Linked DNA regions of Thermobifida alba. The protein of the gene in region 1 interacts with the protein of each later gene in a pairwise test. Links are inferred from orthologs where the notes say so. Each region holds a gene or a part of one and is shown in the gene's direction. Other genes may lie near its edges.

Region 1 (8,326 bases):
TGCTGCCGCGCCCGGCGGCCGAGACCGACAAGTACCGGCGGGGCGTGCTGGCCCTGGCCGCGGGCAGCGACCGCTACCGGGGGGCCGCGGTGCTCGCGGCGGGGGGAGCGCTGCGCACCGGCGTGGGCATGCTGCGCTACGCGGGCCAGCCGGAGGTGGCGCGCGAGGTGGTCGCCCGCTGGCCGGAGACGGTCGCCTCGGTCCTGGATCCGACGGACCCGGTAGCGAGCCTGCCGAAACGGGTGGCGGCGTGGGTGGTCGGGCCGGGACGCGGACTGCACCCCACGGCCGCGGCGGAGCTGGAGGCGGTGCTGGCCACCGGGGAGCCGGTGCTGGTGGACGCCGACGCCCTCACCCTGCTGGCGCGCGCCCCGGAACTGGTGCGCGAGCGCGACGCGCCCACCCTGCTGACCCCGCACGCGGGGGAGCTGGCCCGGCTGCTGCCGGGGACCGAGCGCGCCGACATCGAGGCCAACCGGTTGGTGCACGTGCGGCGGGCCGCCGCCGAGTACGGCTGCACCGTGCTGCTGAAGGGCTCCACGACGCTGGTCGCCGAACCGGACGGGCCGGTGGCGGCCAACCCGACCGGCACGCCGCTGCTGGCCGCCGCCGGCAGCGGGGACGTGCTGGCGGGGATGGTCGGGGCGCTGCTGGCGACCGGTCTGGCGCCGTGGGAGGCCGCGGTGTGCGGCGCCTACCTGCACGGCCTGGCCGCCCGCCTGGCCCACGACGGCGCGCCGATCAGCGCCTCCGACCTGTTCGACGCCGTCCCGCGGGCGATCGCGGCGGTCACCACCCGTGCCGGGACGTGAAGGCGCTGACGATCATGTCCCCGGTGCCATCGGCATGGCCGATCCTGGCCCTGAGGACGTGGTCGCCGGGTTCTCGGGGGAACCGGGCGCGCCCCGGGCGCATCCCACCTTCCGGGCCGCCCGTGCGGCACCGACCGGACACGACGGAAGGAGAGACCGTGGGGCGCAGTACCGGAACCACCTCCCCGCCGGCCCAGGCGGAAGCATCCCCGGAGGGCGGCGCGGCCCGCCGCCGGTGGCGGCTGCCGAGCGTGCTCGCGTGGCTGCTGCTGACCCCCTGGGCACTGTGGGCGCTGCTGCGCGGCTTCGGCCTGGACGGGGGATTCCCGCTGGCCGCGGCCGTGACCCTCACCCCCTACACGGCGGTCACGGTGGTCCTGCCCCTGGTCGCCGCCCTGCTGACCCGGCGCTGGCGGCCGGTGGCCGCCGCCGTGGCCCTCACCGCCGTCTTCGCCGCCTTCCTGGTGCCGCGCGCCCTGGCCGACGCCCCGCCCGACCCCGTCCCCGCCGGGCCGCGGCTGCGGGTGCTCACCCTCAACCTGGGCCTGGGCGGAGCGGACGCGCACACCGTCGTGGAACTGGTCCGCACCACCGGAACGGACCTGCTCAGCCTCCAGGAGCTCACCCCCGACGCGGCCGCCGCCCTCACCGCCGAGGGACTCGACGAACTGCTGCCGCACGCCGTGGCCGACCCCGGTCCCGGCGGCACCGGCGGCGGCCTGTACTCCCGCCACCCGCTCACCGAACGGCCCGGACCCGCCGGTCACCTGCCCGCGATGCCGTGGGCGGACGTCGAGGTCGCCGGCGCGCCCGCCGTGGAGGCCGTCTCCGTCCACCCGTTCCCGCCGACGGGGACGCCCAGGACCCGGAACTGGACCGCCTACCTGGAGGACCTGCCGCCGGCCGACCCCGACGGCGCGGTCCGCATCCTGGCCGGGGACTTCAACGCCACCCACGACCACTCCGTCTTCCGGGAGCTGCTCGACTCCGGCTACACCGACGCGGCGGACGCCGTCGGCAACGGACTGGCCCCCACCTGGTCGCCCCGGGACGGAGTACCGGGCCTGACCCTCGACCACGTCCTGGTGGACACACGCGTCCGGATCACGCGGACCAGCCTCCACCGCGTCCCCGGCAGCGACCACCGCGCCCTGCTGGCCGAACTGGTCCTACCAGCGGCCTGAATCCGGCGGACCCCGTCCGGCCCGCGGTACCGCGCGACGGCGCGCCCCGTTCACCCCCGGCGCGGCACCGCGTTCCCGAGCGCCTTGAAAAGGGGTGGATTCGTCGCGATAACGTAAGCATTTCGCCGGATCGCTCCGGCATGACGGGTTGTGCCAGCACACCGGACACGGGAAAACGAGGCCATGGACCAGCAGGCCATGCTCACGCGCGATCTGGTACTGCGGATCTGCGCCACCGCCACCGAGTTCGACTCCGACTGGATCGGACTCGACCGCAAGGTCGTGGCGCCGTTCACCGCACCGCGCGACACCTCCCTGATCGAGCGGATCACCGCCGCCGCGGCGGCGATGGGCGTGGAGCACGTGCTGATCTGCCGCACCCGGCCCGAGCACGCCTACGAACCCGTCACCCAGGTGCGGGCGGCCACCCCGTCCCTGATCGGGGTCATCCGCGGCTGGGGCGACGAACCCACGGACTTCCTGGTCTGCCTGGAGGACTTCTCCGCCGCGGTCCTGGTCACCGCGGACGAACTGACCGTGGCCGCCGGACCCGCCGACTACGTGGCCGCCCTCGTCGGAGCCGACATCGGCCGGGCCCGCGCCGAGTTCGCCGGGACCGCGCGCGACCGCAGGGACCCCGAACTGCTGGAGGCCGCCGCCCACTACGGCTGCCTGGACCGCGACGACCGGTCCGGCCAGCCTTCCCGCCCCCGCCGCGACCTGGCCGAACGCCTCACCGACCGGGCCGGGGCGGTCCGCGACCGCACCCCCCGGCTCGCCGCCGGGACGCGGGCGCTGCGGGGGGCGTGGGGCTGGGCGATGGTCCTCGTCCTCGTCCCCGCGTCGCTGTTCGTCCCCGGCCTCCCCGGGACGCTGGCCGTCGCCGCGCTGACGGTGTGGCTGCTCGCCCAACTCGCCTGGCTGGCCCGCTCGCGCACGCTCAGCTTCGCCGCGCTGCTGCGGCTGACCGCCCTCGGCGCGCTGACCACCTGGCCCGTCGCACTCGCGGAACTGGGCGTGGCCGCGGCGCTGCGCCTCGACCCGACCGACCCGCTCGCCTACGCCTACCTCGCGGTCCCGGTCGAGGAGATCGCCAAGTTCACCCCGCTCCTGCTGCTCTGGCTGGCGGCACGGCACCGCGTGCGGCGTTTCACGGCCGTGGACCACCTGCTGGCCGCGGCGGCCTGCGGCGCGGGCTTCCAGCTCGTGGAGGCCGTCACCCCCCTCCTGGTGTTCGGTGAGATGCCCGCCCACCTGCTGCCGCAGGGCGGACCGTTCACGCTGCTGCCCGGCTGGCTGGAGATCCCCGGCTCGGGGATCCGCTTCTCCGGCCACGCCGTCACCACCGGCCTGGTCGGCGCCGCGGTCGGACTGGCCGTGGTGGGCCGGGGCCTGTACGGGGCCAAGCTGTGGCTGCTGCCGCCGCTCGCGCTCGGCGCGGCCGCGCTGGAGCACCTCAACCACAACGCGCTGCTGGCGGGTCTGGAACCCACCGCGCTCACCACGGTGGTCTTCACGCTCTACGGCAACGGCACGGCGACCCGCTGGCTGCTGCTGGCCCTGCTGGTCTGCGCGGTCCTGCTGGACCACCGGATGTTCCGGTTCGCCGCGCAGAGCACACCGCCCCCGCCGGGAACCGCCCCGCTGCGCGGGCTCGTCGCCCGCGCCCACGGCCGCGCGGTGTGGCGCCGCTGCCACCTGCCCGGGGACATCGCCCCCCTGTTCCGCGGCGTCGCCCTGGCCTGGGCGCGGTTCCCGGTGACCCTCACCCAGGCGGCGTCGGCGATCCTGCACGAGTTCGCGGTGCAGCTCGCGGCGGCCAGCCGGGGACCGGCGACGCTCTGCGCGGCCTGGCGTTTCCTGCGCCGCCGCCGGGAGCACGCCGCGGGCGCGGCTCGCGCCGCACAGCGGCCGCGGCGGCGCGGGCCCGACCGTGCGGCACTCGCCGCGGAGGCGCACGACCTGGCCGGACGGCTCGGCCTGGCCGCCGCGGCGACCCTGGCCGCGGCGGCCGCCGCAGGCGTGGCGACCGCCCCGTTCGGCGCCGTCGAGGGCGAGCCGGGCGGAGCCTACGCGGCCGTCACCGTCACCGTCCTGACCGACTGGTTCACCGCGCTTCCCGCCACCGCCGCCGCCTGGACGCTGGTCGGCACGCTGGCCCTGGCCTCGCTGCTGGTGAGCGGCTGGGCCGTGCCCCGCGACCAGCCGAGCCCGCGCCACTTCCTCCGCACGCCCAGCGCCGCCCTCGGCGCGGTCCTGGGCACGGCCGCCCCCGGACAGCTCCCTTACCTGGCGGTGGGACTGCTCGGCCTGCTGCTGCCGAAGAGCACCGACCGGCTCCTCACCCGCTCCGGTTGAGCGCCCCGCCGCGGTTTTGGGCCCCGGCCCCTCCACAGGAGGTCGCAGGTGACGACGGTGAACACCCGATTTCGTGCCAGACTTGCAGACATGTCTTCTTTCGCCGAGGCCAGGATCGACCTGGACGCCATCAGCGGCAACATCGCCCTGCTCGCCGAACGGGCGGCGGGCGCGCTGGTCATGGGCGTGGTCAAAGCGGACGGTTACGGACACGGCATGATCCCCGCCGCACGGGCCGCACTCGCCGGAGGGGCGACCTGGCTGGGCACCGCGTTCATCGCCGAGGCGCTGCGCCTGCGCGCCGCCGGGATCGACGCGCCCGTCCTGGCCTGGCTGGTGCCGCCCGGCGAACCCCTCACCGAGGCGATCGACGCCGGGATCGACATCGGCATCGGCTCCGTGTGGGTCGTCGAGGAGGTCATCGACGCGGCCCGGCGCGCCCGCCGCGCCGCCCGCGTGCAGCTCAAAGCCGACACCGGCCTGAACCGCGGCGGCATCGGCCCCGCCGACTGGCCGGACGCGGTCGCCGCCCTGGCCCGCGCCGAAGCCGCCGGACTGGTCACGGTCACCGGCGTGTTCTCCCACCTCGCCTGCGCCGACACCCCCGGACACCCCGCCACCGACGCGCAACTGGAGGCCTTCCACCGGGCGCTGGCCGTCGCCGACAAGGCCGGGCTGCGCCCCGAGGTCCGGCACATCGCCAACTCCGCGGCCGTGCTCACCCGCCCCGACGCCCGATTCGACCTGGTGCGCCCCGGGATCGCCTCCTACGGGCTCTCTCCCATCCCCGACCTGGCCGTGCCGGGACTGCGCCCCGCCATGACGCTGAGCGCCGCCCTCGTCGGCTGCAAGCGCACCGTCGCCGGAAGCGGCGTCTCCTACGGGTACCGCTACGTCACCGACCGCGAGACCAACCTGGCGCTGGTCCCCCTCGGCTACGGCGACGGCGTACCGCGCGCCGCCACCAACCGCGGCCCCGTGTTCGTGGCGGGCCGCCGCCGCACCATCGCGGGAACCGTGTGCATGGACCAGTTCGTCGTGGACATCGGCGAGGACACGGTCGCCCCCGGCGACCGCGCGATCCTGTTCGGCCCCGGCGACCACGGCGAACCCACCGCCCAGGACTGGGCGGACGCCCTGGACACCATCTCCTACGAGATCGTCACCCGCATCGGGCAGCGCGTGCCGCGCACCTACACCGGCGCCGTGCGCTGAGCGCGCCGCGCGGGCGTCCGGCGCGCTCCCCGCAGTGCCTACCCTGGTGCTTGTACGGCGGATGCCCGCCGCCTCCCTCCGAGCCGCGAGCCGAACGGACATGACCGACACCGCATCGACCGACACCACCACCGTCACCGTCGCCACCGACACCGCGATGCGCGCCCTGGGCGGCGCGGTCGCGGCCGAGACGCGCGCCGGGGACCTGGTCCTGCTGTCCGGGCCGCTGGGCGCGGGCAAGACCACCTTCACCCAGGGCCTCGCCCGGGGGCTGCGCGTCCGCGGCCCCGTCACCTCGCCCACCTTCGCGATCGCCCGCACCCACCCCAGCCTCGTCGGCGGCCCCGACCTGGTGCACGTCGACGCCTACCGGCTCGGCGGCCCCGACGAACTCGACGACCTCGACCTGGAGGCGGGGATGGCGGAGGCGGTCACCGTCATCGAGTGGGGCACGGGCGTGGCGGAGTGGCTCAACGACGACCGCCTGGAGATCAGCATCGACCGGCACGCCGACGACACCCGGACGGTGCGGATCCGCCGGGTGGGGGACCGCTGGCGCGGCACGCTGGCCGCACTCACCGCAGACGAACTCGAATAGGCTGGTCGACCGTGCTGCTTCTGGCTTTTGACACCGCCACCCCCGCCGTCACCACGGCGCTGTGCGAGCCCGGCTCCGACGGCGTGCGGGTGCGCGCCGCCTGCTCCTCCGTGGACGCCCGGCGCCACGGCGAACTGCTCACCCCCCAGATCCGCTCCGTCGTCGCCGAGGCCGGCGCCGCGCTCGCCGACGTCACCCACGTCGCCGTGGGGATCGGCCCGGGCCCCTACACGGGGCTACGGGTGGGGCTGGCCACCGCGCACGCCCTCGCCGAGGCCTTGGGCGTGCCGTGCGTGGGCGTGGCCACCCTGGACGCCCTGGCGTGGACGTCGGGACGCACCACCCCGTTCGTCGCCGCCACCGACGCCCGCCGCAGGGAGGTGTTCTGGGCGCGCTACGCCGACCGCGCCACCCGGATCGGGGACATCGCCGTGGACCGGCCCGCCGACGTCGACACCGGGGGACTGCCGGTCCTCGGCCACGGGGCCCGGCTGTACGCCGACGTCTTCGGCCAGGACCCCGGGGCGGCCGAACCGCTGTACCCGTCGGCCGCCGCGCTCGGGGAGCTCGCCGTGCGCGCCCTGCTGGACGGCGCCGAACTGCCCGAGCCGCGCCCGCTGTACCTGCGCCGCCCCGACGCCCAGGTGCCCGGGGCGCCCAAGAAGGTGCGCCAGCCCACCGCGGCCGAGCTGGAGCGGACCCGATGAGCCCCGTGCTGCGCCCGATGACCGTCGGCGACGTCGACGAGGTCATGAAGCTGGAGCGGGAGCTGTTTCCCGCCGACGCCTGGACCGAGGGGATGCTGCGCGACGAACTCGCCCAGCCCGACCGCCACTACCTGGTCGCCCAGGACGCCGACGGGTCGCTCGTCGGATACGCGGGGCTGCGCGCGGTGCCGCCGGAGGGCGACGTGCAGACGATGGCCGTGGCCCCCGACCGGTGGGGGCAGGGGATCGGCCGCGCCCTGCTCACGGCGCTGCTGGAGGAGGCGCGCCGCCGCGGCGTCAGCGCCGTGTTCCTGGAGGTGCGGTCGGACAACCCGCGCGCCCAGGAGCTGTACCGACGGTTCGGGTTCGAGGAGATCGGGATGCGCCCCGACTACTACGCCGGCGCGGACGCCGTCGTCATGCGCCGCCTGGAACCCCTTGAGGAAGAGCGATGACCACTGCCGGCCAGCCCCCCCTGATCATGGGGATCGAGAGTTCCTGCGACGAGACCGGGGTCGCCTTCGTGCGCGGCTGCGAGCTGCTCGCCGACGAGGTCGCCTCCAGCGTCGACCAGCACGCCCGGTTCGGCGGTGTGGTGCCCGAGGTCGCCAGCCGCGCGCACCTGGAGGCGATGACGCCCACCGTGCGCCGGGCCGCCGAACGCGCCGGCGTCCGGCTGTCCGACGTGGACGCGATCGCGGTCACCGCCGGCCCCGGACTGGCGGGGGCGCTGCTGGTGGGCCTGTCGGCGGCCAAGGCCTACGCGCTGGCCCTGGACAAACCGCTGTACGGGGTGAACCACCTGGTCGGCCACGTCGCCGTGGACCAGTTGGAGCACGGCCCGCTGCCCAAACCGGTGGTGGCGCTGCTGGTGTCCGGCGGGCACACGTCGCTGCTGCTGGTGCGGGACCTGGCCACGGACGTCCGCCTGCTCGGCGAGACCGTGGACGACGCCGCGGGCGAGGCCTACGACAAGGTGGCGCGCCTGCTCGGCCTGCCCTACCCGGGAGGGCCGCAGATCGACCGGGCGGCCCGCGACGGCGACGGCCGCGCGATCCACTTCCCGCGCGGCAAGTGGGGCGACGGCACCTACAACTTCTCCTTCTCCGGGTTGAAGACGGCGGTGGCCCGCTGGGTGGAGGACGCCGAACGGCAGGGGCACGCGGTCGGCGTGCCGGACGTGGCCGCGGCCTTCCAGGAGGCGGTCGCCGACGTGCTGACCCGCAAGGCCGTGGACGCGTGCCGGGAGCACGGCGTGCGGCACCTGGTGATCAGCGGCGGGGTGGCCGCCAACTCGCGGCTGCGCGCGCTGGCCGAGAAGCGGTGCGCCTCGGCGGGCATCCAGGTGCGGGTGCCCCGGCCCCGGCTGTGCACCGACAACGGCGCGATGATCGCGGCCCTGGGCGCGGAGGTCGTGGCCGCGGGACTGCCGCCGTCCCCGCTGGACCTGGC
Region 2 (11,794 bases), 1.1 Mb from region 1 along the record:
TGCCGTCCGCCGGGCTGACCACGATCTTCACCGTCCGCGGGACGCTGGAGGCCGCCGTGGTGGTGCTGCCCCAGCCGATGCGGCCGAAGGAGGCGTACCTGGTGTGCGGGACCCGCGGCGACGACCCGTTCCTCGGCCCGACCGACCCGGACTTCCACGTCCTGGAGGCCGACCGCACGTTCCACGGCAACAGCACCGAGCGCCGGACCCGACTGGTCCGCTGGACCCGCGACGGGCGCAGCCTCGACCTGGGCGAGGGGCCGCTGCCCGAGGTCGGAGCGGTGCTGGACGCGATCGTCCGGGTGATGTCCATCGGGTCATAGGGCCGTCACCCAGTCCCCCTGGCACTCCACTACTACCGAGTAGTAACATTGTTTTGTTACCAGTCAGTAGATCGCTGTGTGTGAACAGCGGTAGTGACACAGCGGAGCGCGGGCATGACACACTACAAGAGCAACCTCCGGGACCTTGAGTTCAACCTGTTCGAGGTGTTCAACCGCCAGGAGATCATGGGCTCCGGTCCCTTCGAGGACCTCGACGAGGACACCGCCCGTGACATCCTGGCCGAGGTCAACCGGCTGGCCAGTGGAGTCGTGGCGGAGTCCTTCGCGGACGCCGACCGCAACCCCCCGGTGTTCGACCCCGAGACCAACTCGGTGACGATCCCCGAGAGCTTCAAGAAGTCCTACCAGGCGTACATGGACGCCGAGTGGTACCGCCTGGACCTGCCCCCCGAGCTGGGCGGCACCGGCGCCCCCCGCTCCCTGGTGTGGGCCGTGGCCGAGATGATCCTCGGCGCCAACCCCGCCGTGCACATGTACTCCGCGGGCCCCGGCTTCGCCAACGTCCTCTGGCAGGAGGGCAACGAGGAGCAGAAGAAGTTCGCCAAGCTGGCGATCGAACGCGGCTGGGGCGCCACCATGGTCCTCACCGAGCCCGACGCCGGCTCCGACGTGGGCGCCGGCCGCACCAAGGCGATCAAGCAGGACGACGGCACCTGGCACATCGAGGGCGTCAAGCGCTTCATCACCTCGGCCGAGCACGACATGTCGGAGAACATCTTCCACCTCGTGCTCGCCCGTCCCGAGGGCCACGGCCCCGGCACCAAGGGCCTGTCGCTGTTCCTGGTCCCCAAGTACCTGGTCAACGAGGACGGCTCGCTCGGCGAGCGCAACGGCGTCTACGTCACCAACGTCGAGGACAAGATGGGCCTGAAGGTCTCCACCACCTGCGAGGTGACCTTCGGCGCCAAGCACCCGGCCATCGGCTACCTCGTCGGCGACAAGCACGACGGCATCCGGCAGATGTTCCTCATCATCGAGTACGCCCGGATGATGGTCGGCACCAAGGCCATCGCCACCCTGTCCACCGGCTACCTCAACGCGCTGGCCTACGCCAAGGAGCGCGTCCAGGGCGCCGACCTCACCCAGCAGGCCGACAAGACCGCGCCCCGGGTCACCATCACCCACCACCCGGACGTGCGCCGCAGCCTGATGCTGCAGAAGTCCTACGCCGAGGCCCTGCGCGCCCTGGTCATCTACACCGCCACCCAGCAGGACGCGGTGCAGCTCGCCGCCGCCAACGGCCAGGACGCCGGCGAGTACGAGGCCATGAACGACCTGCTGCTGCCGCTGGTCAAGGGCGTGGGCTCGGAGCGCTCCTACGCGCTGCTGGCCGAGTCCCTCCAGACCCTCGGCGGCTCCGGCTACCTGCAGGAGTACCCGATCGAGCAGTACATCCGGGACTCCAAGATCGACACCCTCTACGAGGGCACCACCGCCATCCAGGGCATGGACCTGTTCTTCCGCAAGATCGTGAAGAACAACGGCCAGGCGCTGGGCAAGCTCATGGGCGAGATCCAGGCGTTCGCCACGAGCGAGGCGGGCAACGGCCAGCTCAAGAACGAGCGCGCGCTGCTCGCCGAGGCCGCCGCGGACGTCCAGGCGATGGTGGAGACCATGGTCGGCGACGCGATGCGGTCCATGGAGGAGCCCCGCGAGATCTACAAGGTGGGCCTCAACACCACCCGCCTGCTGCTCGCCCTGGGCGACCTGGTGCTGGGCTGGCTGCTGCTGCGCCAGGCCGAGGTCGCGCTGGCCCGCCTCGACGGCGCCAGCGGAGCCGACCGGGACTTCTACACCGGCAAGGTCGCCGCGGCGCGGTTCTTCGCCGACCAGGTCCTGCCCCGGCTGTCCGTCGAGCGCAAGATCGCCGAGCGCACCACGCTCGACCTGATGGACCTGCCCGAGTCCGCGTTCTGACGCGTCCGGCACCGGCCCGACGGAGGACGGCGCCGTCCCGGCACCACGAGGCGGGGGTCGCACGGCCCCCGCCTCCGCTCATTCCTCCGGTGGCGCCGGACTGCTGCGCACCTCGCTCGACGGGGGACGCAGCGGCGGGATGCCGCTCCGGCGGGGCCTGAGCGCCACGGGGCGGCTCCGCAGCGCCGGCTTCGCGGGCTCGGACGGCACGGCGTCCGCGTCGGCCCCGGACGCGACGGCGGGCTCTGCGGCGACCGGTTCCGCGGGGGCGGCCGGGGGCGCGGCGACGGCGGGCTCCGGTTCCCAGCGGTGCGCCTCGTCCCCGGCGGGATCGTCCACGAGTGAGGAGTCGCCCGTCTCCCAGTCGTCCTCCGGGTCGGTGATGCTCTCCCAGTCCGCGTCGTCCGCCTCGGCGTCCACGGGGTCCGCGTGCGCCGGGCCGGAAGGCCCGGCCGGCTCCTCGGGCTCCTCCCGGCCGCGGGCTCCCGCGGCCTGCCGGATCGCGCTGCCGCCCGTCGAGGGGACACGCTTGGGCAGACCTCCGCCGTCGGGGGCGGGACCGGCGGGGGCCGGCTCCGGGAGGTCGGGCCGCTGCACCGGCTCCTCCCGGAAGAAGTCGTCGAACGGGTCCGGCGCGGTCGGCGCCGCAGCGGCCGCCCGGGCGTCCTCCTCCGAAAGGGGAGCGGGGGACGGCGTGCTGTCCACCACCGGCTCGGGCGGCGGAGGCAGGACGAGGGCGGGCGCCGCCTCCTGCGGCACCGGCACGCGCCCGGAGGCCCCCTCGGGGGAGGGGGCCACGTCCGGAGCGTGCCGCGCCTCCTCCCGGTCCACGGCCTCCCGGTCCACGGTCCCGTCCCCGGCGGAACTCCGCGGCGCGGGGACGCGTTCGCCGCGGACCTGCGCCACGATCCACAGCAGCAGCCGGAACGAGACCAGCAGCGCCAGCCACGGCGTGACCGCGACCACGAGCGTCGCCGCCCACTCCAGCAGTTCGTAGCGGAACGAACGCAGGGCACTGGCCGCCGCCGCCGACAGGATCATCACCAGGACGAGGGCGTCCACCCAGACCCGGCGGCGCCGCGGGGCCTCGCGCAGCAGGTAGGTGGCCCAGAAGGCCATCAGCAGCAGCAGGGTGAACAGCCCCGGGTACAGGTGCGCGGTCCATCCGGCCGCGCCGCCCCGCACGGCGATCTGGTAGATGCCGTTGTAGGACAGCAGGACGGCACAGGCCGCGATCGCGGCGACACCGAGCACGGCCATCGTGATGACAGCCGCGCGCGACGCCCCGCCCGAGGCGGTCGGGGAGACCGTGCGGCGGGCGGTCCGAGGAGGGTGGGAGGGTTGAGCTGCCATCGTGCGCAGGCTAGCCCAGAAACGCCTGTTCGTACGAGGCTTGTGGCCGAAAGCGGCAGCGTGCGGACGGTGCCGGCCGTCCCGGTCCGACCCCGGTCCGCCCAGCTGGCAAGGGCTCCGGTGAACGGGAGACGCCCGTGGCGTCGACCGCGCCCGCACACCGCGTCACGACTTCGGGTACGGCGGTGCGGGCCATTACGGGTGACCGCTTCACCCGGCGGGGCCGTCGGAGCGACTCGGCAACTGACGGCCGACGGGCCGCGGGGATCGCCGAAACGGCCGGAGAACGGATACCCTTGGCACCGTGAGTCTGCGCTTCTATGACACCCGAGCCCGCCAGGTCCGCGACTTCGTCCCGCTGCGCGAGGGATGCGTCTCGCTGTACCTGTGTGGCGCCACGGTGCAGGCTCCCCCGCACATCGGGCACATCCGCTCGGGCGTGAGCTTCGACATCCTCCGCCGCTGGCTGACCTACCGCGGCTACCGGGTCGTCTTCTGCCGCAACGTCACCGACATCGACGACAAGATCCTCCGGGTCGCCGCCGCCGAGGGCGTGCAGTGGTGGGAGGTCAGCGAACGCAACCAGCGCGCCTTCACCAGGGCCTACGACGTGCTGGGCTGCCTGCCGCCCACCGTGGAGCCGCGCGCCACCGGACACGTCCCCGAGATGATCGAGCTGATGCGGCGGCTCATCGAACGCGGACACGCCTACCCGGCCGAGGACGGCTCCGGCGACGTCTACTTCGACGTCGCCTCCTACCCCAAGTACGGTTCGCTGTCCAACCAGCGCGTCGACGAGATGCGCGCCGCCGAGGACGGCGACGCGCGTGCCAAGCGCGACCCGCGCGACTTCGCGCTGTGGAAGGGCGCCCGCCCCGGCGAGCCCTCCTGGCCCACCCCGTGGGGGCCGGGACGCCCCGGCTGGCACCTGGAGTGCTCGGCGATGGCCACCAAGTACCTCGGCCCCACGTTCGACATCCACGGCGGCGGCGTCGACCTGGTCTTCCCGCACCACGAGAACGAGGCCGCCCAGTCCAACGCGGCCGGCGACGGCTTCGCCCGCTACTGGCTGCACAACGGCATGCTCACCACCGGCGGCGAGAAGATGAGCAAGTCGCTGGGCAACTCGCTGCTGATCCCGGAGGTCATCCGGCGGGTCCGCCCGGTCGAACTCCGCTACTACCTGGGCCAGGCCCACTACCGCTCCAACCTGGACTACACCGAGGAGTCGCTGCGCGAGGCCGCCACCGCCTACCAGCGCTTCGAGAACTTCCTCGTCCGGGTCAACGAGATCGCCGGCCCGGTGCCCGAGGGCGTGCCCGTGCCCGAGGAGTTCGCCGCCGCCCTCGACGACGACCTGGGCGTCCCCCAGGCGCTGGCGGTGGCCCACAGCCACGTGCGCGAGGGCAACTCCGCGCTCGCCGAGGGCGGCAAGGAACGCGCCGTCGAGATCGCGGGAGGGCTGCGGGCGATGCTCGCGGTCCTCGGCTTGGACCCGCTGTCGCCGCAGTGGGCCGGAAGCGAGGGCTCGGGACTGCGCGACGTGGTCGACTCGCTGGTGTCGGTGGTGCTGGAGCAGCGCCAGGCCGCACGCGCGCGCAAGGACTACGCCACCGCCGACCAGCTTCGCGACCAGCTCGCCGCGGCGGGTATCGCCGTGGAGGACACCCCCGAGGGCCCGCGCTGGGAGCTGAAGCGCGACTAGGACATCCGGTTCCGACGGCGGCCCGGTCCCCGATCCCGGACGGGCCGCTCGGCCGTCGGAGCCTTCGCCGAAGGACAGGACATGCCGTCGAAGAGGACGAAGAAGGGTCCCACCAAGGGCAGCGGCGGCAAGGGCCGCCGCGCGCTTGAGGGCAAGAAGGGCACGCTTCCCGCGGAGAAGCGGCACTGGTACGCCGACAAGCAGCGTGCCAGGGCCGCCGAACGCGCCCAGAACAGGCCGACCAGACCGGTGCGCGTCACGGACGACCTCCACGGGGCGTCGGTGCGCAACCGGGACGGATCGGAACTGCTGATCGGCCGCAACCCGGTGGTCGAGGCGCTGCGCGCCAAGGTCCCGGCGACCCGGCTGCTGCTGTCCAACAGCCTCGACCCCGACGACCGGATCGCCGAGGCCGCCCAGCTCGCGGGCCAGCAGGGCATCGCGATCGCCGAGGTCGCCCGCCCCGAGCTGGACCGGCGCTGCGAACGCCACGGGCTGCCCAAGGCGGCCCACCAGGGCCTGATCCTCCAGGTGCGCCCCTACGAGTACGAGACGGCCGAGAACCTGCTGGACGAGGCCAAGAAGGGCGAGACTACCCCGCTGGTGGTCGCCCTGGACGGGGTCACCGACCCGCACAACCTGGGCGCGGTCGCGCGGTCGGCGGCGGCGTTCGGCGCGAACGGGCTGCTGGTGCCCGAGCGCCGCGCGGCGGGCGTGACCACGGCCGCGTGGAAGGCGTCGGCGGGCACGCTGGCCCGTCTGCCGGTGGCGCAGATCGTCAACCTGACCCGCACGCTCAAGCAGTACCAGGAGGCCGGGTTCTTCGTCGCCGGACTGGACGCCGACGGCGACACCCGACTCGACCAGCTGGAGTTGGCCACCGAACCGCTGGTGGTCGTGGTGGGCTCCGAGGGCAGGGGGCTGTCCCGCCTGGTCCGCGAGACCTGCGACGTCGTGGTCTCCATTCCCATCCACGGCGTGGAGTCCCTGAACGCGTCGGTCGCCGCCGGAGTCGCCCTGTACGAGGTGGCGCGCCGCCGCACGGCAGCGGAGTGAGTCCGGAACCGGTACCATTCCCCTGGGTGTCCCGACACCGGCCGGCATAGCTCAATTGGCAGAGCAGCCGCCTTGTAAGCGGCAGGTTAGGGGTTCAAGTCCCCTTGTCGGCTCCATCACCACCCCGCAGCGATGATCCTGACCGAGGAGGCCCCGAGAAGGCTCCTCAGAAGTCGGGATCGTCGCTTTTTCCTCCAGGAACGGTCGGGCAGCAGAAGAAGCCCTCCCCTCCGGGAGGAAGGTGCACTACTCCTGGTCTTGCGTTTCTCACTCTGTTACGGGGTGACTTCGGAGCGTGGTGCTGCGGGCTGCCCACGTTCGTCCGGAAGGGTGGAGGGGTGGGGCAACGGTTCACCAACTCGTTGAGGTCGATGGTCCTCGACCCGTCCGCTTCCGAACGGGTGAGCCGTCCTCCGAACCGGCGCGTGGCTGGAACGCGGGCGGCCGCGCGCCGGGACATCGCCAACAACCGGGGGCGACGAACCGAACCGATCATCAGCGGGACACCGGTCATCCCGTGGCGGGGACACATCCTGTTGCGGGATGTGGTCACGCACACGACCGTGACCCGGTCGGCTGTCAGAGACAGCCGTGACAGTGCCGGAACCGACCAGCGGAGCTGGCGGAACGGGACCCGTCTTCACGTCTGGAGTGAAGGGTGCGGGGAAAAGCGTGCCACTGACTTTCCGCTGCAGGAGTGGTCCGATGACGGCCGTCAGCTGAAGCCGGGAGAACCACGCCTCATCTTCGCGAGATTCTGTGCTCACCGGGCCATCGAGAGAGGTGAGGACTTCGGCTGGATCGGTCCGCCGCTGGACAGCGAGGTTGACGACCAGCAGTTGGAAGGTGGTGTCCCATGACTCTGTGTGAGGAGAGCATGGTGCCCGTCCGGGAGGCGCTCGCATGGACGTGCGATGGTCCTGCCCGACGGCAGAACGCTGCTCGTCACCACTGACCGCCTCTTCGCCGACGGTGACGTGGTCTCGGCGATGATCCGTCGTGCCGCCGACGGACGCGTCGTCGTCAGCGGCGGTGGACCGGTCAGCGGACGACTCGGCCTCAGCAACGTTCCCTGGGACCGGGAATCCGTTCGGACGGGGCGGGTCTGGGCGGAGACCCGCCGGGCCTACGGGGCCGAGGAACCGAACGGAAGGATCTGCATCCGGGGGACAGCGATCGGCTGCCGTCGATGGTGCGGCGTCCTGCCGGTGCGGCTGTCGCACGGGACACGCTGGTGCACGTCAACGCGGTCACGGAGGAGCGTCAGCCTTTTTCGGACAGGGTGGTCGACTGGCCGCGCACCGAGGTCGTCTCGGGGCTTCGGGTCGAAGAGCGTGCAGCGGTGGCGGACAGCGCCGGTGCGGACATCCACCGCTGCGGCCAGGCCACGGTGCCGGACACAGGTCGAGAGGTCGTCGTCCGCGCCATGGGCGGCAGTTCGCAGCAGGCGGCCCGGCGGGCGGCGGTTGAGGCCGTCTCCGGTTTCTCCCGGGTGTCCGGCGAACAGTGGCCGGCCGCCCAACGGTCGGCCGTGGTCAGTGACCTCGGGGATCTCCGTACCGCCCATATCGGGGCCCTGCAGGAGCACGCCCACGCGGCGACTGGGACCACCAGGTCGGGTTGCGGGCATTCATTCTCGGGGAGGTGCCGAGGACGCGCTGTCGCGCCGGAAGCTTCGCGCAACAGCCTGCCGGCCTCGCGGACACGTCACCGCGGGCGCAGGGACCGTCCGGAAAGGGTCACCCCAGGCGGCTCAGCCACTTCCGGGCGACCTCCGCCTCCAGGTCCACGCCGTGGTGGCGGGCCAGCAGCAGGACGTGGCTGAACACGTCGGCCAGTTCGGCGCGGAACGCGTCGTCGATCTCCGCGGGGGAGCGGCCCTTCGTGCGGGCCTGACCGGTGGCCATCAGGTGGCACTGGGTCAGCTCCCCCAGCTCCTCGTGGAGCTTCAGGACGAACCAGTCGGCATCCCGGGTGATGCCGTGCCGGGCGGCGTACCGTTTCGACACCTCCTCCACCAGGGCGGAGAGTCGCTCAAGGTCCATACGGCCACCGCCTTCACGCCGGAGTGCTGTGCCGGGAGCGGAGCCTAGTCCGCGGTCGCCGCCACCGCACACCGCGGTGTCCGAAACCCGTTCCCCGCACACCCGCACGGCGGCGTCCGCTCTGCCGTGCGGGCGTGCGCCGCGGCCGTGTCAGGAAGGCCTGCTGCTCCCCCCGATCGGCGCGGCCCTGCCCGGACACGAGCGAATTTTTACCCGCCGTGGGAGAAGCATCCGGACCACGGCGGTATGAGAGCCCCACCGGCAGGGGTAGCCGGGCAGGAGCCTCCGCCAGGTCGGAGGCGGAAGGGGGAGAACGTGTGCGTGACGGGGAGTGGGTAGCCGACACCGGCACGGAACTGCGGGGAGTCCTCAAGGTCATGGTCGACGCCGGGTGGCTGCCCGGCGGGGTGGCGGTCGTCGGCGCGGGAGGACTGTGGGAGTTCGTCGCGGTCGGCCGCGTCGGCATCGAGTGCGGGGAGGCGGTCACCGCGCCCGACACACGCTACGACGTGGCCGAACTCACCAAGGTCATGGCCACCTGGCCGCTGGTCGGCCGGGCGGTCGCCGAAGGGCTGCTGGACCTCGACGCGCCCATGCGGCACTACTTTCCCGGCCGCCACCCGGGGGGCGGGGTGACCGCCCGGCAGATCCTCACCCACACCTCCCGCCTGAACCCGGTGACCTGGCTGGAACGCTACGTCGGCACCGACCGGCCGCTGGCCGAGGCGATCCTCGACGAGGAACTGGAGGAGCCCGGATACCGTGTCACCGACCGGGGATTCATCCTGCTCGGCCTGCTCCTGGAACGCCTGCACCGGCAGCCCCTGGACCGGCTCGCCGACGACCTGTGGCGGCACGTCGGCCTGTCGGCGACCCGGTACGGTCCGCTGCCGCGCACCCCGTCGGTCGCCCCCACCGAGCGCCGCATCCCGGGCGCGGCGGCCACCTGGGGCGTGGTGCACAACGAGAACGCGGCCCTGATGGGCGGTGTCGCCGGGCACGCGGGGGTCTTCAGCACCGCCGCCGACCTGGGCGTCTTCGCCCGTGAACTGCTGGCGTGGCACGCGGGCGAGCACGGCGTGACCCGGTTCACCGACTTCGTGCGGCACAGCTGGCTGCCGCACCAGACGGTGGACGACCGCTTCGCCCGCGGCCTGGCCTGGAAGGTCACCGCCGACGGCCTCGTCCACCACAACGGGTTCACCGGAACGAGCCTGTTCCTGCACCCGCCCACCGGACGCTACGTCGGACTGCTCACCAACGCCGTCCACTACGGCCGCCGCCGCCCCGGGCTGGGCGACCTCAGGGCGACCGTCCGGGCGGCGTTCACCTGCTGACGCCGCGCCGTCCGCGGCCGCGGCGACGGCGGCCCCGCACCGGACGCCGCTCGGTCTCCGGCGTCCGCCTGCCGAGGCCGTAGGGGTCGGCCGAGCGCCGCCGGAGCACCACCAGGCCCACCACGGCCAGCAGCACCAGAAGCACGGCGCCGCCCGTCCACAGCACCCAGCGGGGGACGAGCGGATCGTCGGCGAGCTGCTCGGCCAACTCCGGATCGAAGGGCGGCACGGACTCGGCGGTCGTCCCGGCGGCGGCCATCGCCCCCGGCGCGCTCAGCACCCCCGCCCCGTGGCCGGGCTGCTCCGCTCCGGCGGCGGGGGCCACGGCCCCGCCGGTGAGCGCCTCGGCCACCTGTTCCGGCTGGAGCTGCGGGTACTCGGCGCGGATCAGCGCGGCCACCCCGGCGGTGAACGCCGCGGCAGCGTCGCTTCCGGTCACGGTGGTGTACCCGCCGTCCGCGTCCAGCACGGTGACCTCCTCGCCCGGCGCGGTCAACGCGATGTGCTCGCCGCGGCTGGAGAACTCCGAGAGGGCGCCGTCGGCCCCGACCGATCCCACCGCCAGCACCCCCGGATAGGCGGCCGGGTAGACGGCCTCGCCGTCCGCGCCACCGGAGGCGACCACGACCACGCCGTTGTCCACGGCGTGCGCGACGGCGTCCCGTTCGGCCTCGTCGCCCTGCACGGAGAACGCGGCGTCGGGCAGCGGAATGCAGATGACCTGGACGCCCTCCGCCACCGCGTGGCGGATGCCCGCGGCGAGCGCCCCCGGATCCGTCTCGCCGCCTCCCGCGGCGTCGGCCTCCGCCGCCACCCGGATCGACAGGATCTCCGCCTGCGGCGCCACCCCCATGACCCCGCCGGTGTGTTCGATGCCGTGCCCGCTCGCCGCGATGATCCCGGCCATCATGGTGCCGTGCACGCCGTAGCCGTCGCTGTCGGGAGACAGGTCCTGGCCGGTGAGGTCGGGGCCGACCGTGACCTCGTCCAGGTCGGGGTGGTCGGTGACCACCCCGGTGTCCAGCAGGGCGACGGTGACCCCCGAGCCCCGCGTCTCCTCCCACACCTCGGCCGCGCCGACCGTGTCCAGCCCCCACTGGTCGAGACGCAGGTCCGCGACGTCCGCCGCTGCCGGAGCGGTCAGCGGGCCGGCGACCAGCGCCGAACAGACCCCCAGAGCGGCGACCGTCCGGCTCCGTGTCGTGCGCATGGCGGCTTCAACCTCCCGACAGCCGGTGACCTCCGGGGAGGCGCTCCGGCCGAGACTGCTGTGGGCGCACGTCATTCTTTCATGTGCTTTGTGCTGGTCAGTGTCAGTTCCACCGGTACTCCCACGCGCAGGCCGAACCGTTCCGCGGCGCTTCCGCCGTGCACGGCCAGGGCCAGCAGCCCCGCCGAGTCGGTGAGCAACAGCGGCGCGCCGACGGGGACCGCGCCGAAGGTCGGGGCGACGGCGACGCTGTGCGCGCCGCCGGGCAGGTGCACGGTGACCCGGTCGGGCGGCGCCACGGGCCCCAGGGCGGTCACCAGGTCTTCGGGAATCAGCGAGAGCTGGCAGTTGCCGAACCGGTCGACGGCGTGCACCTCGGTCCGGGCGGTGCCCGCGGTGACCTCCCGGAACGGTTCGGGGAGCTGCACCAGTCCCGCCGGGTCCACCGCGCGTCCGGCCTCGGCCAGCGGCAGCCCGGCGGCGATCCGCGCCCCGACGGGGGCGTAGACGTCCCGGCCGTGGAAGGTGTGCGACACCGGGTGCCGCCACAGCGACTCGTTGGTCAGCTCCACGGCCGCGTCGATCCCGCCGAGCGACTGGGCCGCCCAGATCATCAGCCCGTTGTCCGGGCCGACCAGCACGTGTCCTCCGGCGGCGAGCGCCACACTGCGCCGCTCGGTGCCCACGCCCGGGTCCACCACGCACACGTGCACCGCGTCCGGGAACTCGGGGACGGTGTCGGCCAGCACGGTCGCGCCGCGCCGCACGTCCCCCGGCGGGATCTCGTGGGTGATGTCGATCACCGGGAGGTGCGGGGCGTGCCGCAG

What was found.
Region 2: the proteins of tsaE (region 1) and rlmB interact in binary tests that used the Escherichia coli proteins (3 or more experiments, as listed by UniProt). The link is inferred for Thermobifida alba from one-to-one orthologs.

Annotation. Positions count from the first base shown.
Region 1 is NZ_CP051627.1:3,054,765-3,063,090, reverse strand. The notes cover bases 4,694-7,418. They hold tsaE (tRNA (adenosine(37)-N6)-threonylcarbamoyltransferase complex ATPase subunit type 1 TsaE), read left to right. Parts: upstream 4,694-5,669; coding sequence 5,670-6,167; downstream 6,168-7,418. Other genes in these bases: tsaD (tRNA (adenosine(37)-N6)-threonylcarbamoyltransferase complex transferase subunit TsaD), read left to right, coding at 7,326-7,418; rimI (ribosomal protein S18-alanine N-acetyltransferase), read left to right, coding at 6,871-7,329; tsaB (tRNA (adenosine(37)-N6)-threonylcarbamoyltransferase complex dimerization subunit type 1 TsaB), read left to right, coding at 6,179-6,874; alr (alanine racemase), read left to right, coding at 4,694-5,569. Outside these bases: FOF52_RS13475 (NAD(P)H-hydrate dehydratase), read left to right, coding at 1-812; FOF52_RS21935 (endonuclease/exonuclease/phosphatase family protein), read left to right, coding at 971-1,996; FOF52_RS13465 (PrsW family intramembrane metalloprotease), read left to right, coding at 2,180-4,354; more of alr, read left to right, coding at 4,445-4,693; more of tsaD, read left to right, coding at 7,419-8,326. UniProt on the Escherichia coli protein: Required for the formation of a threonylcarbamoyl group on adenosine at position 37 (t(6)A37) in tRNAs that read codons beginning with adenine.
Region 2 is NZ_CP051627.1:4,197,183-4,208,976, forward strand. What follows is about bases 4,440-7,387. They hold rlmB (23S rRNA (guanosine(2251)-2'-O)-methyltransferase RlmB), read left to right. Parts: upstream 4,440-5,400; coding sequence 5,401-6,375; downstream 6,376-7,387. Other genes in these bases: cysS (cysteine--tRNA ligase), read left to right, coding at 4,440-5,319. Also shown: FOF52_RS18740 (hypothetical protein), read left to right, coding at 1-323; FOF52_RS18745 (acyl-CoA dehydrogenase), read left to right, coding at 438-2,261; FOF52_RS18750 (DUF2637 domain-containing protein), read right to left, coding at 2,340-3,614; more of cysS, read left to right, coding at 3,919-4,439; FOF52_RS18770 (nucleoside triphosphate pyrophosphohydrolase family protein), read right to left, coding at 8,115-8,420; FOF52_RS18775 (serine hydrolase domain-containing protein), read left to right, coding at 8,738-9,757; FOF52_RS18780 (S8 family serine peptidase), read right to left, coding at 9,747-10,967; FOF52_RS18785 (SAM hydrolase/SAM-dependent halogenase family protein), read right to left, coding at 11,039-11,794. UniProt on the Escherichia coli protein: Specifically methylates the ribose of guanosine 2251 in 23S rRNA.